2 regions of the Dongia sp. P2_B8 genome follow, and region 1 is predicted to be linked to the other one. Evidence: riboswitches for the same ligand, from Rfam matches in the RefSeq annotation. Region 1 holds a riboswitch; the other holds the start of a gene.
The links. A riboswitch is a leader RNA that binds a small molecule or an ion and turns the genes downstream of it on or off. The one in region 1 is predicted to bind glycine.
Positions count from the first base shown of each region.

Region 2: another riboswitch for glycine. It lies ahead of gcvT (glycine cleavage system aminomethyltransferase GcvT); the one in region 1 lies ahead of AC1DWZ_RS13250 (glutamine synthetase family protein).

Region 1 covers NZ_JBFUDM010000003.1:1,214,597-1,222,576, reverse strand. Annotated here, with positions in the region: gene AC1DWZ_RS13265 (4-hydroxyphenylacetate 3-hydroxylase family protein) at 1-948, opposite strand, end outside; gene AC1DWZ_RS13260 (LysR family transcriptional regulator) at 1,057-1,959, shown strand; gene AC1DWZ_RS13255 (amino acid permease) at 2,288-3,838, shown strand; glycine riboswitch at 3,946-4,054, shown strand; glycine riboswitch at 4,056-4,170, shown strand; gene AC1DWZ_RS13250 (glutamine synthetase family protein) at 4,300-5,673, shown strand; gene AC1DWZ_RS13245 (aldehyde dehydrogenase family protein) at 5,747-7,138, shown strand; gene AC1DWZ_RS13240 (FAD-dependent oxidoreductase) at 7,334-7,980, shown strand, end outside.
Region 2 covers NZ_JBFUDM010000006.1:192,658-200,637, forward strand. Annotated here, with positions in the region: gene recQ (DNA helicase RecQ) at 1-1,532, shown strand, start outside; gene AC1DWZ_RS17660 (cysteine hydrolase family protein) at 1,659-2,216, opposite strand; gene rnhA (ribonuclease HI) at 2,248-2,697, opposite strand; gene AC1DWZ_RS17670 (homoserine kinase) at 2,694-3,653, opposite strand; gene ispH (4-hydroxy-3-methylbut-2-enyl diphosphate reductase) at 3,672-4,616, opposite strand; gene AC1DWZ_RS17680 (CDGSH iron-sulfur domain-containing protein) at 4,915-5,154, shown strand; gene AC1DWZ_RS17685 (hypothetical protein) at 5,196-5,744, shown strand; glycine riboswitch at 5,903-6,008, shown strand; glycine riboswitch at 6,012-6,136, shown strand; gene gcvT (glycine cleavage system aminomethyltransferase GcvT) at 6,205-7,377, shown strand; gene gcvH (glycine cleavage system protein GcvH) at 7,456-7,833, shown strand; gene gcvPA (aminomethyl-transferring glycine dehydrogenase subunit GcvPA) at 7,849-7,980, shown strand, end outside.

The DNA.
Region 1 (7,980 bases):
GAGGCCGGTCTGCTTGGCATTGAACGCCGCTGCCCCCAGCATCATGTCGGCGATATACAGAAGGCGCAACGTGTAGGGATAGGCGCTGTAACGGTGCAAGGTTCCGCGGATATAGGCAGCCGCCCGCGTGTGGCGATGGAACAGCACATTCTCCCATGGCACGAACACATCATCGAAAATCAGCAGCGTGTCGACCTCGTCGGCGCGGTTGGAGAGCGGATAATCGTCAACCGGTGCCCGGCCAGTGAAACCGGAGCGGCAGATATGCTTGAGGCCGGGCGAGCCCATATCGCAGATGAACCCCAGCGCATAGTCGCTGAGCTTGTCGTCGCCCCAATTGGCGATGGTCGGCTTCACAAAAGCCTGGTTGGCATAGGCCGCCGCGGTCTCATATTTCGCTCCGCGCACGATGATACCGGCATCGGTCTCCTTGACCAGATGCAACAGCATGTCCGGATCCTGGTCCTGCGGCCGCTTCGAGCGGTCGCCCTTGGGATCGGTATTGGCCGAGACGTGGAACGTGTCGGAATCCAGCACATGCTGGATATGGTGTTCGATATTCTTCGAGAATTGCGGATCGACCTCGTTCAACACATCGCGCCCGTCATAGAGTGACCACATCTCGCCCACCGTCTCGTCGCCGACGCGCACCGCGTAACCTTTGATGTCCCGCATCACCGTGTCGATGGCGCGGCGCTTGGCATGCCAATCTTCCTGCGTGTGCGGCAGCTTGTAGCCGATGCAGTTTTCCTGGCCGGATTTCTCGTCGCGATAGGCCATGACCTCCTTCGTCTTAGCCTCATGCGCCATGTCGTAGATCCGGGCACGGATATCGACGATCGGCTTGAACGCCGGATGCGTGGTGACGTCCTTGACCTTCTCACCATCGATCCAGACGTTGCGACCATCCTTCAGGCTGTCGCGATATTGGGCACCTGTCCGCAGCATGCAAATTCTCCCTCTTCCGGGTCTTTTCGACTCCGCTCCCACCATCTTGCGCAGCGAGCTCAGCAATGAGAAAATATTATTATCTGTCGAATTGGATCGGATTTATCGATGCCGTTTACTCTGAAGCAACTGCGCTATTTCGTGGCCACCGCCGAAACCGGCAGCGTGACCCTCGCGGCCCAGCGGGTAAATATCTCCCAACCCTCTGTTTCCGCAGCGATTGCCGAGCTCGAGACACGTTTCGGCGTCGACCTCTTCGTCCGCCACCATGCCCAGGGCCTCAGCCTCACCGCCGCCGGGCGTGAGCTGCTGACCGATGCCAAGAGCCTGCTTGATCATGCCGACGATGTGCGGCTCGGCGCCATGGGATTGGGCCAGGACGTGGCGGGCGAGCTTCATATCGGCTGCTTCCAGACCGTGGCGCCCCTGGTCCTGCCGCGCCTCATCGGCACACTCGCCGTCGCTCACCCCGAGATCAGCGTGAAACTCCACGAGCATCATGTGCAGGGCGTGCTCGACGGGTTGCGCGCCGGCGAGTTTGAATTCGCCCTCACCTACGATCTCGGCCTCGATGACGATATCGAGTTCGACTCTCTCACCGAGGTGCCACTGCATTGCATTCTCGCCAAGGATCACCCGCTCGCCAAACAGAATGCCGTCGCCATCGCCGACCTCATCGCCTATCCGATGGTGCTGCTCGCCTTGCCACACAGCCGCGACTATTTCCTCTCCATCATCTATGGCCTCGGCCTGCAGCCGCGCGTGGCTTATGAGACGCCGAGCTTTGAGATGGTGCGCGGCCTTGTCGCCAACTCGGATGCCTTCTCGATCATGCATTCGCGGCCTTTGAGCGACTGGTCCCTGGATGGCCGCCGGCTCGTCTTCCCGCCGATCAAGGAAAAGCTGCGCCCGACGCGCTTGGGCCTCGCTCGCCTTAAGAAACTGCGCCCCACCAAGCGCGCGCTGGCCTTCGCCGAACTGTGCCGCAAACACTTCGCGTCAACGCGTTGAAATGCCGCGTATGGTTAATTGTTGGGCGGCCACAACAAATAATACACTCGGTCAGCAACGCTACTAATTGAGCGCTGCAGTGCAATAGCCCCTGCCCATGGTAGTTCCTGCCCTGGCTGCCCCCACTCTTACTCTTTGATCCGGCTGCAAAAGTTAACGCCGTCTTTACATTTTCTTTACGCCGCGCATACTTCCAGCCATCCGATTGGCGGGAAATCGACCGATATGAGTCGGCAAAGGACCCCATCCATCCGGATGGGGTCGGGTCAGCGTGGAGCCAACGGCGGGGAGTGCCGCCGCGCAAGACCGCAAACTGAGGGGGTTTATCATGGCAGTACCAAGTCATCATGAGGAGGACGTAAAAGTCCTCCACAGTATGGGTTATTCTCAAGAGCTTTCCCGCCGCATGGGCGGGTTCCAGAACTTCGCGATCTCTTTCTCCATCATCTGCATCCTTGCCGGCGGCATCGGCGCCTACACCGTCGCCTTCGGCGCGGCGGGCGGCGGTTCGATCGGCATCGGCTGGATCGTCGGCTCGGTGTTCGCTCTGCTCGTGGCAGCCGCCATGGGTCAGATCGCCTCCGCCTATCCAACCGCGGGTGGTCTCTATCATTGGGGTTCGATCCTTGGTGGCCGTGGCTGGGGCTGGGCAACTGCCTGGATCAACCTCATCGGCTTGCTCTTCGTCGTCTCGTCCGTGAACTATGGTGTTTATCTGTTGCTGCGCGACCTCGTTCTGGTCGGCGTCTTCGGCATGGACCCCGCGATGTTCACCGGCACCCATCTCACCATTGCCGTCGCGATCATCACCTTCACGCAGGCAGTCTTGAACTATATGGGCATCAAGGCGACCACGATCCTGACCGATTTCTCCGGCTATCTGATCATGGGCGTGTCGTTCGTCCTGATCGCCGGTCTTTTGATCGGTTCGCCGGTACCGCTCGACTTTTCCCGTCTGGTGACCTTCACCAACAACACGGGTGATTTAGGTGCCGGAACCTGGCCGGCGACGGGCAGCTTGATGTTTGCCTTCATCCTTGGCCTGCTGCACGTGTGCTACACGATCACCGGCTTCGATGCTTCGGCGCATACGTCGGAAGAAACCCGTGACGCGCAGCGCGCTGTGCCGCGCGGCATGATCACGGCCGTGTTCTGGTCGGCTCTGTTCGGCTGGTTGCTTGTGGTGGCAGTGCTGCTTGCCATGCCGGACATGACCGAAGGTGCGGCCAAGGGCTGGTCGGTGTTCTACTACGTCCTCGAATCCAACGGCATGCCGCATTGGATCAAGGATCTGCTAGCCATCGGCATCGTTCTTGCCAACTACCTCTGTGCCCTTGCCGGCATGACCTCGCTTTCGCGCATGATCTATGCGTTCGCGCGTGACGGCGGCATCCCGGGTGCGTCGAAGTTCCTGCGTCAGGTCAGCCCGAAACACCGCACTCCCGGTGCGGCAATCTGGGTTGGCGCCGGCTTGTGCTTCATCCTGGGTTGGGTCTGCGGCGCTGATGCCAACGCCTATATCGTCCTGGCGTCTGGTTGTGCGGTGTTCCTCTACGTCTCCTACATCATGCCGATCGGTGCGGGCATCCTGGCCGAAGGCAAGAGCTGGACGAAGAAGGGCCCGTTCAATCTCGGTGTCTGGTCGAAGCCGGTTGGCGTTCTGGCCGTTCTCGGCGGCGCCGTGCTCGCCTTCGTCGGCTTCCAGCCACCCTACCAGTTGGTGGGTCAGTTCCTGGCTGCTGCGATCGTGCTGCTGATCGTGATCTGGTTCGCGTTTGAAAAGAGCCGGTTCCCCGGTCCGCCGCTCACCGAAGCGGATGTAAAGGCACGTCAGGCTGAAATCGCCAAGGAAGAAGCGGCGCTGGGTGGCGCTGGCTGATCCCACAACAAAGCGAATATCATCTGGGGAGGCAGTGCAAACTGCCTCCCTTTTTCTTTTCCAGCTTGACCTTTCCATGGGGCAATCACACACTCCGGCCGCACAATCCTCCGACCTCGGGAGAGACTGGCACGGCCGCAAAAGAGACGCGGCCGGATCGGCGCCGAAGGAGCAACCGCCCCCGGAAACTCTCAGGCAAAAGGACCAGGTCGGAACCGTCATCTCTGGAAAGCGGGCGACGGACGTCGTCGCCTCACCGACGGAGTAAACCGGGCATCTTTTCCTTAGATGCCCCGGCGAATCTCTCAGGTCTCAAAGACAGAGGGGGGCTGACCGGCAGATCTTTCGCCGGCCGCACCAACCCGACGTCGGGGAGCCACACTTCGCATTCCAAGACATCATTGCCGCAAGCTTGAGCGCGGCCTAAATTCCAATTCATAGATCGAACAGGGGGAACACAAATGCCGTTGAAACCGGAACAAGTCAAAACCGTCGCACAAGCCAAGAAGATCGTCGAGGAGCGGGGCCTCACCCATGTGAAGGTCGGCGTGTTCGATGGCGATGCCATCCTGCGCGGCAAATACATGTCGAAAGCCAAGTTCTTTTCCGCCCTCGAAGGCGGCTTCGGCTTCTGCGACGTGGTGCTGGGCTGGGACAATCAGGACCAGTTGATCGACGGCCTCAACTATACCGGCTGGCACACAGCCTATCCCGACGCCTGGGCGCGCATCATCCCGGAGACCTGCCGCGATCTGCCGATGGAGGATAACGGCCTCCTCTTCATCTCGGAATTCGTCAACAAGGCGGAAGAGATCTGCGCGCGTGGGACACTGCGCCGCGTCCTCGCCAAGGCCGCCAAGATGGGCTTCGACGTCTATTCGGCCCTTGAGTTCGAATTCTTCATGTTCGACGAAACGCCGGAAAGCATCCGCGAGAAGAACTACAAGAACCTGACGCCGATGACCCCCGGCTGGTTTGGCTATTCCGTCATCCGTAACTCCGTCTGGTCCGAGCTCTACCAGGACATTCTCGACATGTGCGAAAAGATGCGCATGCCGATCGAAGGACTCCACACCGAGACCGGCCCCGGTGTCCTTGAAGCGGCACTCGGCGTCACCTCGGCTCTCGAGGCCGCCGATCGCGGCGCGCTCTTCAAGACCTTCATGAAGGTGCTGGCGCAGCGCCGCGGCCTGATGGCGACCTTCATGGCGAAATGGTCGAACTCCTATCCCGGCCAGTCCGGTCACATTCACATTTCCTTGAAGGGCAAGGACGGCAAGGCCGTCTTCCATGACCCGAAGAAGCCGCACAACATCTCCGACAAGATGCGCTGGTTCATCGGCGGCCAGCAGACCCTGATGCCGGAAGTGCTTGGCATGGTCTCGCCCACCGTCAACTCCTACTCGCGCCTCATCCCCGGCTTCTGGGCGCCGACCAACGCCACCTGGGGCGTCGAGAACCGCACCTGCGCGCTTCGCGTCATTCCTGGGTCGGAAAAATCGCAGCGCGTCGAATACCGCATCGCCGCCGCCGATTGCAATCCGTACCTGGCCCTGGCGGCCGCCATTGGTTCAGGCCTCTACGGCATCGAGAACAAGATCGAACCGATGGCTGCCATCGTCGGCAATTCCTACGAGATGAAGCATCCGGCCAAGCTCGATCTGCCAACCACCTTGTGGGACGCTGCCCAGCGCCTGCGCAAATCGAAGGCCGCGCGTGAACTGTTCGGCGATGCCTTCGTCGAGCATCATGCCGGCACCCGCGAGCATGAGGAGCGTGAGTTCCGCAAGCACATCACTGATTGGGAATTGTCGCGCTACTTCGAAATCATTTGATCTCATCTGCAGCGCCCGCGAGTCCGGCTGGACACGCGGGCGCTATTCTTTTTCAAACACCCCGAGGTTACCTATGTCCGCCACCCAGAAAACCGTCACGCCCATCGACAATTCCGTCTATGTCGAGCGTCCTTACAACACTCAAGCCGAAATCGCCGCGATCCTGAAGGCTGCCGCCAAGGCGCAGATCGACTGGCGCAAGGTGCCGATCGCAGAGCGGGCCAAGATTCTGAACAAGGCGGTCGATGAGTTTCTGAAGGGCAAGGACAAGCACGCCGAGGAAATCACCCGCCAGATGGGCCGCCCGATCACGCAGAGCCCGTTCGAAATGCGCGGCTTCGAAGAGCGCGCCCGCTTCATGATCAATCTGGCACCGGAAGCCCTGGCCGACGTTTCTTTCACCGACAAGCCCGGCTTCACCCGCGTGCTGCACCGTGAGCCGCTGGGTGTCGTCTTCATCGTGGCACCCTGGAACTATCCCTATCTCACCTCCGTGAATGGCGTCGTTCCGGCGCTGATGGCCGGCAATGCGGTCGTCTTGAAGCACTCCGCCCAGACCCCGCTCTGCGCCGAGGATTTCCAGGCCGCATTCGATGCCGCCGGCTTGCCGAAAGGTCTCTTTCAGCATCTCGTCCTCACCCATGACGATACCGCCAAGGTGATCGGTGCCCCCGAAGTGGCCTATGTCAATTTCACCGGCTCGGTCAGCGGCGGTCATGCCGTGCAGCAGGCGGCGCTCGGCAAGTTCATGGGCATGGGGCTTGAGCTCGGCGGCAAGGACCCGGCCTATGTCCGCGCCGATGCCAACCTCGCCCATGCGGTCGAGAATCTGGTCGATGGGGCCATGTTCAATTCCGGCCAATGCTGCTGCGCCATCGAGCGCATCTATGTGCATGAGAGTTTGTACGACAAATTCGTCGACGGCTTCGTCGACCTCACCAAGAAGTACAAGCTCGGCAATCCGATGGACAGCACCACCAATCTCGGGCCGATGGTACGTACGTCGGCCGCCGAATTCGTGCGCGGCCAGATCGCTGATGCAGTGCAGCACGGCGCCAAGGCCCTCATCGACAGCAAGCTATTCCCGGCTGACAAGGCCGGCACGCCGTATCTCGCCCCGCAGGTCCTGGTCAATGTCGATCATTCCATGTCGGTGATGGCGGAAGAAAGTTTCGGCCCGGTCATCGGTATCATGAAGGTGAAGAATGACGAGGAAGCCGTGAAGCTGATGAACGACAGCAAATACGGCCTCACCGCGGCGCTCTGGACCTCGGATGAGATCGCCGCACGCAAGATCGGCAACGAGATCGAGACGGGGACCGTCTTCATGAACCGCTGCGACTATCTCGACCCGGCCCTGGCCTGGGTCGGCATCAAGGATTCCGGCCGCGGTGCAACATTGTCCCGCGTCGGGTACGAGATGCTGACAAGGCCGAAGTCCTTCCACTTCCGCACGCAGATCTGAGCGCCGCACCTGATATGTTCGTCATGCCCGGGCTTGACCCGGGCATCCACGCTTTCAACTGCACCAGTGGATCCCCGGGTCTTCGCCCGGGGATGACGATTTTGGAAGCCTGGCAATCAAGCGTCACCCCACCGCCACGCGTGATTTATTTTCCTAACCGTGGCACACTCGGCCTTCATCAGGGGACGATGAATTTTGGCCGATACCAATCATACGCAAGTTGTCGTCATTGGTGGCGGGGTGGTCGGTTGCGCCATCTTCCGGCGTCTCGCCATGTGCGGCCTCAAGCCCGTGCTGCTGGAGGCCGGGCGCGATCTGCTCTCCGGTGCTTCCAAGGGCAATAGCGCCCTCCTTCATACCGGCTTCGACGCTCCGCATGGGTCGCTGGAGCTCAGTTGCATGCAGCAAGGTTACCGCGAATATCTCGAGATCCGCCAGCAATTGGGTCTGCCGTTGGTGAAATCCGGCGCCGTGGTCGTGGCCTGGAACGAGGAGGAGTTAGGAAAGCTCGACGACATTGTCGCCAAGGCCCATGACAACCAGGTGACCGATGTCGCCCGCATCGACCGCGATGCCCTGCGCCGCCTGGAGCCCTTGCTTTCACCTAAGGCGCTGGGCGGTGTACATGTGCCGGGCGAACATATCATCGACCCTTGGTCGGCGCCTTTGGCCTATGCCCATCAGGGGCTCGCCCATGGCGGCGTCATTCTGCGCAACTGCCGGGTGGTGAGCGGCCATTTCGATGGCATCTGGCACCTCGACACCAATCAGGGCGAGGTAACGGCCGATCTTGTCATTAATGCCGCCGGCAATCAGGGCGACATCGTCGAGGCGATCAACCG
Region 2 (7,980 bases), on a different contig from region 1:
AGGTTGAAGGGCAGCTGCGCAAGGGCGCCCTGCAACTCCTCTATGTGGCACCGGAACGGTTGCTGACACCCCGTTTCCTCGATCTGTTGCGCACGCTCAAAGTAGCCCTCTTTGCCATCGACGAGGCGCATTGCGTCTCGCAATGGGGACATGATTTCCGCCCGGAATATATCCAGCTATCCGTGCTGCACGAACAGTTCCCCAGCGTCCCGCGCATCGCGCTCACCGCCACCGCAGATCGCGAAACGCAGGCCGAAATCCGCACGCGCCTCGCCCTCGACGATGCCGAGATCTATCTCAATTCCTTCGACCGGCCGAACATCCGCTACCGCGTGGTCGAACGCACCGACGCCAAGCGGCAGTTGCTGACGATCCTGGAGCGCGACCATGTGGGGTCGGCCGGCATTGTCTATTGCCAGTCCAGGAAGAAAGTCGACGAGACCGCGGCCTGGCTGCGCGACCGCAAGATCCACGCCCTGCCCTACCATGCCGGCATGGATGCGGATGCGAGGCGCAAGAACCAGCAGCGTTTCCTGCGCGAAGACTCGGTCGTGATGGTGGCGACGGTTGCCTTTGGCATGGGTATCGACAAGCCGGACGTGCGCTTCGTCGCCCATCTCGACCTGCCCTCGACCATTGAGGCCTATTACCAGGAAACCGGCCGCGCCGGCCGCGACGGTGCCCCCGCCGACGCCTGGCTCGCCTTCGGTCTTTCAGACGTGGTGCTGTTGCGCCGGCGGATCGAAGAATCGGAACTCTCGGACGCCCGCAAGGTGGTAAGCCGCCGGAAGCTCGATGCGCTGCTATCCTTCTGCGAGGCGACCGCCTGCCGGCGCATGGCACTGCTGGCCTATCTCGGCGAACAATCGCAGCCCTGCGGCAATTGCGATATCTGCCTGGAGCCCGGCGAGACCTGGGATGCCAGCGTTGCGGCACAGAAGCTGCTGTCGGTCTGCTGGCGCACGGGTCAGCGCTTTGGCGTCGGCCATCTCATTGACGTGCTGCGCGGCGAGGCTACCGACAAGGTGACACGCTTCGGTCATGAACAGTTGCCGGTCTTCGGCATCGGCCGCGATATTGACGCCAATGCCTGGAAATCGCTGGCACGGCAGTTGGTCTCCCTGGGCTATCTCGTCGTGCAGAGCGACCAGTTCAACACGCTGGCGGTCAGCGAAACCGCGCGGCCCCTGCTGAAGGGCGAAGAGAAGCTGAATTTGCGCCGCGCCACCGTGAATTTGGGCGGCGGCAAGAAGCCGCGCCGCAACGGCACGGCAGAGGCGACCACCGCAGCAGCTCTCGCCCGTGCCGACGTCGCCCAGGATTTGTGGGATGCCCTGCGCGCACGGCGGCGCGACTTGGCTTCCGTCCAGAACCTGCCGCCCTATGTCATTTTCCATGACGCGACGCTCCTGGAGATCGCGCACCGCAAGCCGCAGACCTTGGAAGATTTCCTCGCTATCCCCGGCATCGGCGAACGCAAGATGAAACGCTACGGCGCCGATTTCCTCGAGGTGCTGGCCGCGTTCAGGTAGCCAAGTCCTTAACCAACTCACCTCCCCTCTTGAGGGGGAGGTCGCGCGAAGCGCGGGCGGGGGGTGTTCTTCGTGGTGAGATACCCCCTCCCCGACCCTCCACCTCAAGGGGGGAGGGGGGAAGAACTAAAATCCCACGTCTGCCGCCTTCTTCACCGTCACCACACATTTCCCGGCGTCGAAGCCATCCAGCAAGGTGTTGTGGTGCGCGATTATCTGGTCGCAGGTGAGCGCACCCCTGTCGCCAGTCATGTGGCCATCGCCCAGCAACGTCACATCGTAGCCCATCGTCACAGCACGGCGCGTCGTCGTGTCGACGCAATATTGGGTCATGCAGCCGCAGATAACGAGATGGGTGATGCCGCGCTTCTGGAGCTGTGCCTCCAGGTCGGTCTCGTAGAAGGAATCGCAGGCGGTCTTGTGCACCAGGGCTTCGCCCGGCAGCGGTGCGATCTCCGGCCTCAATTCCCAGCCGGGCTGGCCTTTTGCCAAGCGATGATCGCCCTGATCATTGTGCTGCACGATGATGACGGGCACGCCAGCCGCGCGAGCGCGTTTTTGCACGGCTTGCAGGCGTGCGACGACCTCATCGAGCGCCTTGTCGAGAACCGGCATCCGATCCGGCGTACCGGCACCGGCCAGGATTGCCTTTTGCACATCGATAATGAGCAAAGCAGTCGTCATCGCATCACCTCCCCTTGTCAGCGGCCAGTTATCAACGACCCGGAATAGCGGCCCTAGCCAGCGCATCGGCGCGTTCGTTTTCGACATGGCCAGCATGGCCCTTTACCCAGATCCAGTCGATCTTATGGTTCTTGAGAGCGGTGTCCAGGCGTTGCCATAGATCGACATTCTTGACGGGTTTTTTGTCGGAGGTCTTCCAGCCGGTACGCTTCCAATTGTGGATCCAAGTGGTGATTCCGTTCTTCACATATTGGCTGTCCGTGTGGAGGCGCACGTGAGTGGCGCTCTTCATCGCTTCGAGGGCTGCGATCGCCGCCATCAATTCCATGCGGTTGTTGGTGGTCGCAGCCTCGCCGCCGGAAAGTTCTTTCTCCACATCGCCATAGCGCAGGAGAGCGCCCCAGCCGCCGGGGCCGGGATTGCCACTGCAAGCACCGTCGGTAAAAACATCGACGATCTTAAGAGCCATTGCCGTGGTCATAGGCCGTACGCCGCGATAGTCTTCGCCTGCTGGTGGAAACGCAGTTTCTTCAGATATTCCAGCGGATCCTTCGGCTGTACGAACGCACCCGGCGGATGGTTGAGCCAGTCATAGAGCCGCGTCAGCAGAAAGCGCAGCGCGCCACCGCGGGCCAGCACCGGCAGTGCTGCCAATTCCTTGTCCGACAGCGAGCGCAATTTGGTGTAGCTGTCGATCATCGACTTCGCCTTGGTGATATTGAATTCGCCCTTGATCTCGAAGCACCACGCGTTGAGACAGATGGCGAGGTCGTAGGTCAGGAAATCGGTGCAGGCAAAATAGAAATCGATGAGGCCGGAGAGCCGGTCGCCGAGGAAGAAGACATTGTCCGGAAAAAGATCGGCATGGATGACGCCGACCTCAAGATCCTGCGGCCAATGAGCCTCGAGAAATTTGAGCTCGTCCTGGATGATCTCGGAGAGGCCCGGCGACACTTCATCGGCACGGTCCTTGGTGTTTGCAACCAACGTCCGCCAGCCACTGAGCGAGAGATTGTTCGGGCGCTTCAAGGCAAAATCACGGCCCTTGATATGGAACTCCGCCATGGCGGTGCCCAGCAATTGGCAATGGCGTTCCGTCGGACGGCGCGGCCACATGCCTTCGAGGAAACTGATGATGGCGGCTGGCCGGCCACAGAGTTCGTGCAACGACGCCCCGTCCTGCGCCTTGATCGGCGTGGGGCAGCTCAGCCCCTTGGCAGCGAGATGTTCCATCAGCCCCAGGAAGAAGGGCAGATCCTCGCGGTGCACGCGCTTTTCATAGAGGGTCAGGATGTAGCTGCCCTTGGTGGTGTGCATCAGGAAATTGGAGTTCTCGACACCCTCGGCAATGCCCTTGCAGGACACCACATCGCCAATGTCATAGGCTTTCACGAAGGCAGCAAGCTCGCCATCGGGCACTTCGGTATAGACAGCCATGGCGAGGATCCGGACAGGTTATGCGGTGAGGGCGCGCGGCAGCTTGAAATGGGTGGTTTCGGTGGTAACCGAGACCTCGTCGGTCACGATATCGAAGCGATCGCGCACGGCACCGATCACTTCCTGCACCAGGATCTCCGGTGCCGAAGCGCCGGCGGTGATGCCAACCGTCTTGATGCCGTCGAACCAGGCCCAGTCGATCTCCGAGGCCTTCTGCACCAGATAGGCGTTGGCACAGCCGGCGACCAGCGCCACTTCCACAAGGCGGCGCGAATTTGACGAATTGGGCGCGCCGATCACCAGCATCAGGTCGCATTTCTCGGCGATCGCCTTCACCGCCTGCTGGCGGTTGGTGGTGGCGTAGCAGATGTCTTCCTTGCGCGGCCCGTGGATATTGGGGAAACGGCGCTTGAGGACGGAAATGATGCCGATCGTGTCGTCGATCGAGAGCGTGGTCTGGGTAATATAGGCCAGCGCCAGCGGATTGCTGACGGTGATCTTCTCGGCATCCTCGGCGGTTTCCACCAACGACACCGCCCCTTCGGGCAATTGGCCGACGGTGCCGATGACTTCCGGATGACCCGCGTGACCGATGAGGATGATGTGCTGACCGGCGGCAAAATGGCCTTCGGCCTCGCGGTGCACTTTGGACACCAGCGGGCAGGTGGCATCGAGATACATGAGTTCGCGCCGCTCGGCCTCGGCCGGGATCGCCTTGGGCACGCCATGGGCGGAAAAGACCACCGGGAACTGGCCAGGAATCTCGTCCAGCTCTTCGACGAAGATGGCGCCCTTCTTCTCCAGCGCTTCAACCACATGGCGATTGTGGACGATTTCGTGGCGCACATATACCGGGGCGCCATAGCGTTCCAGCGCCCGCTCGACGATCTGAATGGCGCGGTCGACACCGGCGCAAAAACCACGCGGGGCGGCCAGATAGACAGTCAGGTTGCTCTTGCTCATCACGGCCTAATTTTGGTCGAAAACTCTTGCCTGGAATATAGGGTTTTCAGGCCCAGTGGCAAGTCAAAGGGGGTGGCAAGTCAAACGGGGTGGCAAGTCAAGCGGGGGCAATGCCAAAGGGATCAATTTGCCATCGTTTTTCCGCAAGTTGGGGGTGGATCGGGCAGATGGCCGCGCTTGTGGAAGCCGGGCCGCTCTACTAAAGTCAAAGAAGCGTTAACGTGGCCGGGGCAGCACCTGGGCCGAGTCCGCGGACGACCAGCTTCGACGAGCGCCTTTGGGGGGCCTGGAGATCATCATGACAAATCCGCAAATCGCGCAGAAATCGCCATTCAAGGTCGATGTCGAGGCGGGGAAATCCTATTTCTGGTGTGCCTGCGGACGCAGCCAGAAGCAGCCCTTTTGCGACGGCTCCCACAAGGGCAGCGAATTCAGCCCGGTCAAGTTCGACGCGACCGAGGCCAAGGCCGTCTTTTTCTGCGGCTGCAAACACACCCACAAATCGCCGCTGTGCGACGGTTCGCATTCGAAACTTTGAGTGCGGCTAAGGCGCGCGCGGAAAGGATTATGATGATCGGCATGACCAAAATCGGGCAGAACCTGCTCTGCGCGTTGGGTGCGGCCTTGCTGCTCTCGGGCTGCACCAATCCAATTGCGGAACAGTCCCGGCCCTGCCCGCCGGTCAAGGTCCTGCAGGATGCCGCCTACCTGACGCGCTTTGCCGGCGAGAGCGAAGATCTGGCCGACACCTCGTTCGAAGCTCGCATCGCCAGGTCGCAGTCGATGTGCACCTACGTCATCGATACCGATACGGGGCTAACCTCGATCCGCACGGAACTCAGCGTCGAGTTCGCAGCCTCCCGCGGACCGCAGAATGCCGACAGCGCCGCCAAGTTCAATTACTGGGTCCGCATCACCGGACCGGGTGGCACGCACATGCCGGGCGACCAGAGTCTTGATGTCGAAATCCCCTTCACCGCGGCCAAGGTGCAGGGCATCGCCCAGGATCAGGTCGAAATTCTGCTGCCCCTGCGCAAGGGCGAGAATGGCGAATTCTATCGCATCAATATCGGCCTGGTGGTGACTGAGAAAGAACTGGCCTTCAACCGGCGCAACCCGCAGTTCTAACCGAGTCGCCAGTCCATGACCGGGCCATGACCGGGCCATGACCGGGCAACGATCGGCGGCTGATCGGACAGCGGCTCCCGCCGCCACGCGTGCCGCGTCTGCACAAAAAAATGCCGCTTGACGGATAGTCGTGCGCCGGCCCATCTTGCGCGCGGCAAAACCCGTTATCGGGAGAGACCTCCCCCCAGCCAGAGTGACTGGGGGCAGGCGCCGAAGGAGCAACCGCCCCCGGAAACTCTCAGGCAAAAGGACCGATACGGGGAAAAACTCTGGAAAGCGGATGGCCTCACAGCTGGGCTTCATCCCACCGAAGGAGTAAACCGCCAGCTTGTTTGCGTGCCTTTTTATGGCACGCGGGTTGTCGGCCAATCTCTCAGGTCCCGAAGACAGAGGGGGGTCGCGCGGGTTTTCCCATGGAGGAATTCCCGGTCGCGGTCGCCATTCGTCGGAGGGTTTCTTTGTGAGTGCCACTGCCAGTACTTCGGGCCCCAATACTTCAGGCCAGGGCGCCGATGCGCCGCTCCTCGTCACACAATTGCATGATCTGCATGTCGAACTCGGTGCCAAGATGGTGCCGTTCGCAGGCTATGACATGCCTGTGCAATACCCGACCGGCATCCTGACCGAACATCTGCACACGCGCACGAGCGCTGGCCTGTTCGATGTCTCGCATATGGGCCAGATCCGCATCACAGGCGAGAATTTTGCCACCGCAGCAGCGGCGCTTGAGCGCCTGTGCCCGGCGGATTTCCAGGCCTTGCAACCGGGCCAGCAGCGCTACAGCTTCTTCACCGACAATGCTGCCGGCATCCTCGATGATCTGATGGTGACCCGCATGGGTCCAGGCGATGCCTCAGATCATCTGTTCATGGTCGTGAATGCCGGCTGCAAGGACGCCGACATCGCGCATTTGAAGGCCAAACTCAACCACCGCTGCGAGATCGAGGTATTGGCCGACCGGGCGCTGGTGGCGCTGCAAGGGCCTAAGGCCGCCGCCGTCTTTGCGCGCCTGGCGCCAGAGAGCGCCAAGCTCAAATTCATGAGCGGTGCCCGGCTGAAAGCCACCGGCTTCGACATCATCGCCACCCGATCGGGCTATACCGGCGAGGACGGGTTCGAGATCTCTGTCGCCAATGCAGACGCCGTGGCCTTGGTCAAAAAGCTGCTAGCGGATCCCGACGTGAAGCCGATCGGCCTTGGGGCCCGCGATTCGCTGCGCCTGGAAGCTGGCCTTTGTCTCTATGGCAACGACATCACCGAAAAGACCAATCCGGTCGAAGCCAACCTTGTCTGGGCCATGCAGAAGCGCCGTCGTGAAGAAGGCGGTTTCCCCGGTGCCGGCATCGTACAGCGGCAATTGGCGGCAGGCCCCGTGCGGAAGCGTGTCGGCATTCTGCCGGAGGGCAAGGCACCGGCGCGGGCGCATACCGAGATCACCGATTTCGGTGGCCGCGTGATCGGGGAGATCACGTCAGGTGGCTTTGGTCCAAGCCTCGGGGCGCCGGTCGCCATGGGCTATGTCGAAACGGCCCATGCCGCCATCGGCACCGAGATCAATCTTATGGTGCGCGGCAAGGCCTTGCCCGCCAAGATCGCCGCCATGCCTTTCGTACCCCATCGTTATCAGCGCTGACCGGCGATGGTCAGCTTCACCGGAGAACGGCGCGACGATCCGTCGAAGCGCCGCAAACAGACAGAGGAGAGTACCCCCATGAGCGGCATCCGCTTCAGCAAAGATCATGAATGGGTGAAGATCGACGGCGATGTCGCCACCATCGGCATCAGCCCCTATGCCCAGGACCAACTGGGCGATGTCGTGTTCGTCGACCTGCCGGCCATCGGCAAGAAGGTCGAGAAGGGCAAGGAGCTGGCGGTCGTCGAATCGGTGAAGGCAGCAAGCGAGGTCTATGCCCCGGTCAGCGGCGAAGTGGTCGACGTGAACGCGGCCCTGGGCGATGCGCCCGGCACGGTCAATGAAGACGCGCTCGGCAAAGGCTGGTTCGCCAAGGTGAAGATCGCCAACAAGGCTGAGCTCGACGGCCTGATGGACGAGGCCGCCTACAAAACCTTCTGCGCCAGTTTGAGCTGAGGGGGCTGCACTGACATGCGCTTTCTGCCGCTGACCGAGCCCGACCGCCGCGCAATGCTGGCGAAAGTCGGGGCACCCTCGGTCGAAAGTCTCTACAACGACGTGCCGAATGGGGCCTTGTTGAAGGCGCCGATCTCCGGCCTCTCC